2 regions of the Massilia sp. 2TAF26 genome follow, and region 2 is predicted to be linked to the other one. Evidence: predicted binding sites of a transcription regulator. Region 2 holds the regulator's gene; the other holds the start of a gene.
The links. Region 2 encodes LexA, which represses DNA repair genes until DNA is damaged. Its sites were predicted from a motif close to ACTGTATNNNNATACAGT; they were not measured.
Positions count from the first base shown of each region.

Region 1: dinB (DNA polymerase IV) is a predicted target of LexA. The motif match lies at 1,257-1,274, and genes of this name have one in related genera.

Region 1 is NZ_JBFRFV010000005.1:205,074-207,247, forward strand. It holds gene AB4Z32_RS07520 (S8 family peptidase) at 1-1,165, shown strand, start outside; gene dinB (DNA polymerase IV) at 1,275-2,174, shown strand, end outside.
Region 2 is NZ_JBFRFV010000044.1:16,777-18,950, reverse strand. It holds gene rpsF (30S ribosomal protein S6) at 1-287, opposite strand, end outside; gene lexA (transcriptional repressor LexA) at 571-1,212, shown strand; gene AB4Z32_RS26055 (tetratricopeptide repeat protein) at 1,318-2,082, opposite strand; gene AB4Z32_RS26050 (tetratricopeptide repeat protein) at 2,157-2,174, opposite strand, start outside.

The sequences.
Region 1 (2,174 bases), on a different contig from region 2:
CGACCCGGGCGACAACACCTATGCCGGCCAGTGCGGCACCGGCATCCCGGCGCAGGACGAAGCCTCGAGCTGGCACGGGACCCACGTGGCCGGCACCATCGCCGCCAAGGCCAACAACGGCGTCGGTGTGGCCGGCATCGCCTACGGCGCGAAGATCGTCCCGGCCCGCGTGCTGGGCAAGTGCGGCGGCTATACCTCGGACATCGCCGACGCCATCGTCTGGGCCTCCGGCGGCGCCGTCACCGGCGTGCCGGCCAATGCCAACAAGGCGCGCGTGCTGAACCTGTCGCTGGGCGGCAGCGGCGCCTGCGACACCACCACCCAGAATGCGATCAACAGCGCCCGTTCGCGCGGCGCCGTGGTCGTGGTAGCGGCCGGCAACTCGAACATCAATGCCGCCAACTCGAATCCGGCCAACTGCGCCGGCGTGATCGCGGTGGCGGCGGTCGGCCGTACCGGCGGCAAGGCCTCGTACTCGAACTACGGCAGCGTGGTCGACGTGGCGGCGCCGGGCGGCGACAGCGGCGCGGGCATCCTGTCGACCTGGAACGCCGGCACCAGCACCCCGGCCGGCGACAATTACGGCTACATGATGGGCACCTCGATGGCGACCCCGCACGTGGCCGCCGTGGCCGCCCTGATGCTGTCGACGAACCCGAATCTGACGCCGGACGAAGTCGAGGCCAAGCTGAAGTCCACCGCGCGCGCCTTCCCGGCGGCCTGCTCGGGTTGCGGCGCCGGCATCGTCGACGCCGCAGCGGCCGTGAACGCCGTGGCGGCCGGCGCGACGGTCACGCCGCCGACGCAGAACGAGGTCGAGCCGAACAACTCGATCTCGGTCGCCAATCCGGTGAACGTCTCGGGCACCGTGGTCAAGGGCACGCTGTACGGTACGACCGACAACGACTACTTCGTGGTCCAGGTCCCGGCCGGCAAGACCCTGACCGCGACCCTGACCATGAACGCCGGCAGCGGCAGCACGGACTATGACCTGTACGCCTACAACAGCGCCGGCACCCAGCTGGCGATGAGCACCAACGGCGCGGGCACGCCGGACGCGGTGTCGGTCGCCAACGCCACCTCGGCGACTTCGCCGCGTTACGTCCGCGTGCGCTACCACACGGGTGTGTATGGCGCGTCGTACTCGCTGAAGTTTACCTGGTAAGCGGCTGGACAAGCAGTGAGACAAGGGCGCGCGACGCAGGTTGCGCGCCCTTTTTGCTTGCACTCTTGCATCATTCCCGCTTTCCCCTGATACTGTATGCAATTACAGTATGAACATCCCCCTCCGCAAGATCATCCACTGCGATTGCGACTGTTTCTACGCATCCGTCGAGATGCGGGACGACCCGTCGCTGCGCGGCCGGCCGCTGGCGGTCGGGGGACGGCCGGACCAGCGTGGCGTGGTCGCCACCTGCAACTACGAGGCGCGCCGCTTCGGCATCCATTCGGCGATGGCCACCGCCCAGGCGATGAAGCTGTGCCCGGAGCTGCTCCTGATCCCGCCGAACATGGAAAAGTACCGGATCGCATCAACCCAGATCATGGACATCTACCGCGACTACACGGAGCTGGTGGAGCCGCTGTCGCTGGACGAGGCCTACCTGGACGTGACGGCCTCACCGCACTGCAAGGGCAGCGCGACCCTGATCGCGCAGGAGATCCGCCGGCGCATCTTCGAGACCGTCGGCATCACCGCCTCGGCCGGGGTGGCGCCGAACAAGTTCGTGGCCAAGATTGCCAGCGACTGGAACAAGCCGGATGGCCTGTTCCTGGTGCGGCCGGAGGAGATCGATGATTTCGTCGCGGCGCTGCCGGTGAAAAAGCTGCATGGCGTCGGCAAGGTCACGGCGGCCAAGATGAATGGCCTGGGCGTGCAGACCTGCGCCGACCTGCGCGGCTGGAGCATGGCGAAGCTGCAGGAACATTTCGGGTCCTTCGGCGCCCGCCTGCACGACCTGTGCCGCGGCATCGACTACCGCGAGGTGAATCCGGTACGCGAGCGCAAGTCGATCAGCACCGAGGAAACCTATACGCCGGACGTGCCGGACCTGTCCGCCTGCCTGGCCCTGCTGCCGGAATTGATGGAGCACCTGCAGGGCCGCATCAAGCGCAACAATGCCGAAAAATTCATCAACAAGCTGTTCGTGAAAATCAAGTTCAACGACTTCCAG
Region 2 (2,174 bases):
TCGGCCTTCTTCATCTTGACGGTCAGGTGACGCAGCACGGCATCATTGAATTTGAATGCGGTTTCCAGCTCGACCAGGGTCTCGTTGTCGCACTCGATGTTCATGCAGATGTAGTGTGCCTTCGGCAGCTTCTGGATCTGGTAAGCCATTTGACGGCGGCCCCAGTCTTCGACGCGGTGGATGTTACCGCCGCGCGAGGTGACCGTGGTCTTGTAGCGCTCGATCATCGCCGGAACCTGCTCGCTCTGGTCCGGGTGGACGATAAACACGATTTCATAATGACGCATGCAACACTCCTTAAGGACGTTTAAACAAATGCCCACCTCGGCGTCAAGACGAGTGTGGGAAGGGAAAGCCCGACATTATAACCGCAAAAACGTCAAGAGCTCAATCGCCATTTCGAGGCCGCGTTGGCGGCCCGGCTTGCCTACCGAGCATCGGCTGTGCCCGGCAGGCAAAAAAAACCGGCAAATCGCACGGATTCCCCTTGCGCCCGGCGCAATACTGTACAAAAATACAGGGTATCGGGTTCGCCCCGCACTACCGCTCACCTACGAATTAATCTTTGACATGCTCAAGCTCACCGCACGGCAAGAACAGATCCTCAACCTGATCAAGGAAGCGATCGACAACACCGGTTTCCCGCCGACCCGCGCCGAAATCGCGCAGGAGCTGGGCTTCCGCTCGGCCAATGCGGCCGAGGAACACCTGCAGGCCCTGGCCCGCAAGGGCGCGATCGAAATCTCCCCCGGCACCTCGCGTGGCATCCGCCTGGTCGGCGCCGCAGCCGAACCCGCTCCGGCACCGGCAGTCCCGGCCGCCCTGCTGATGTCGCTGCCGCTGGTCGGCCGCGTCGCCGCCGGTTCGCCGATCCTGGCCCAGGAACACGTCGAGGCCACCTACTCGGTCGACCCGGCCATGTTTTCGAGCAAGCCCGACTTCCTGCTGAAGGTCAAGGGCTGGTCGATGCGCGACGCCGGCATCTGCGACGGCGACTTCCTGGCCGTCAAGAAAGTGGATTCGGCAAAGAACGGCCAGATCGTGGTCGCCCGCATCGGCGACGAAGTCACCGTCAAGCGCTACCGCAAGAGCGGCGGCACCATCGAACTGCTGCCGGAAAACCCGGACTTCTCCGTCATCACGGTCGATCCGCACACCGACGAGTTCGCGCTCGAAGGCCTGGCCGTCGGCCTGCTGCGCTCTTGGCACTGAGCTGGCACTAAGCCGGCACCGAGCCGGCACTAATTTTTGCCACTTGGCAAAATAAACGCCCCGCCCGGCTTGCGCCTGCGGGGCGTTTCTCATTCGGCGGACGGCTTACTTCGTGCCTGCGCCGTTATAGTTGTTCTTGCGCGCTTCCAGGTCCTTCTCGCGTTCGGGCGTCGGCCCGCTCTTGACGATCTCGTTGTGCTGGCTGACATAGGCGTCGGTGGCGTCGCGCCAGACCGTGAAGTCGGCCACGACCATCTTGGCGCTGATCCTGGCGTCTTCCGACAGCCCCTCCTGCACCGCGTCCAGGTGCTTGCTTGCCGTCTCGTATTCGGCCTTGGTCATCAGTTTACGGATGTCCTCGGGAATACGCTTGCTCAGCGGGGTGACCGCATTCAGGTGCTCGGCATAGCGGTTGTAGCAATCCTGCCAGGTCTTCATCTTCGCGCTGTAGCGGTCGATCTCCTCGGTCTGGCGCGACACCGCCGGGAAGCGCGGCGCCGGGCAGCGGTACTCGTCGGTACGGACATCCGAGCCGTCGTATTTCGTCATCCAGTAGTCGATGTCGGCGCGGCGGACCTCGCGCTGCTTCATCATCTCGAGCGAGGCGATGGCGACGGCATTGCCTTTGGCCGCCGCCTTGCGGAACCAGGCGGTGGCCTTGTCCATGTCGATGGCGCCGGCTTCGCCGTAAAAATACATTTCGCCCAGGTGCTGCTGGGCCGTGACGTTGCCGGCATTGGCCAGCCTGGTGTACTTCTGCAGGGCTTCTGGATAAGCCTTCTTGGCGAACAGGGCGTCGGCATCGGCCAGCTCGTCGGCACGGACGGAGCCGGCCGCCAGCAATGCGACGCATAACAGGAGAGTCTTCATGGAAAAGAGCTGTGAAGCAGGGCTGTGAAAAAGAAATTTATCATACCCCCACAGCCCTGCCAGCTCAACAATCCTTACTTGTTGCCGCCCCA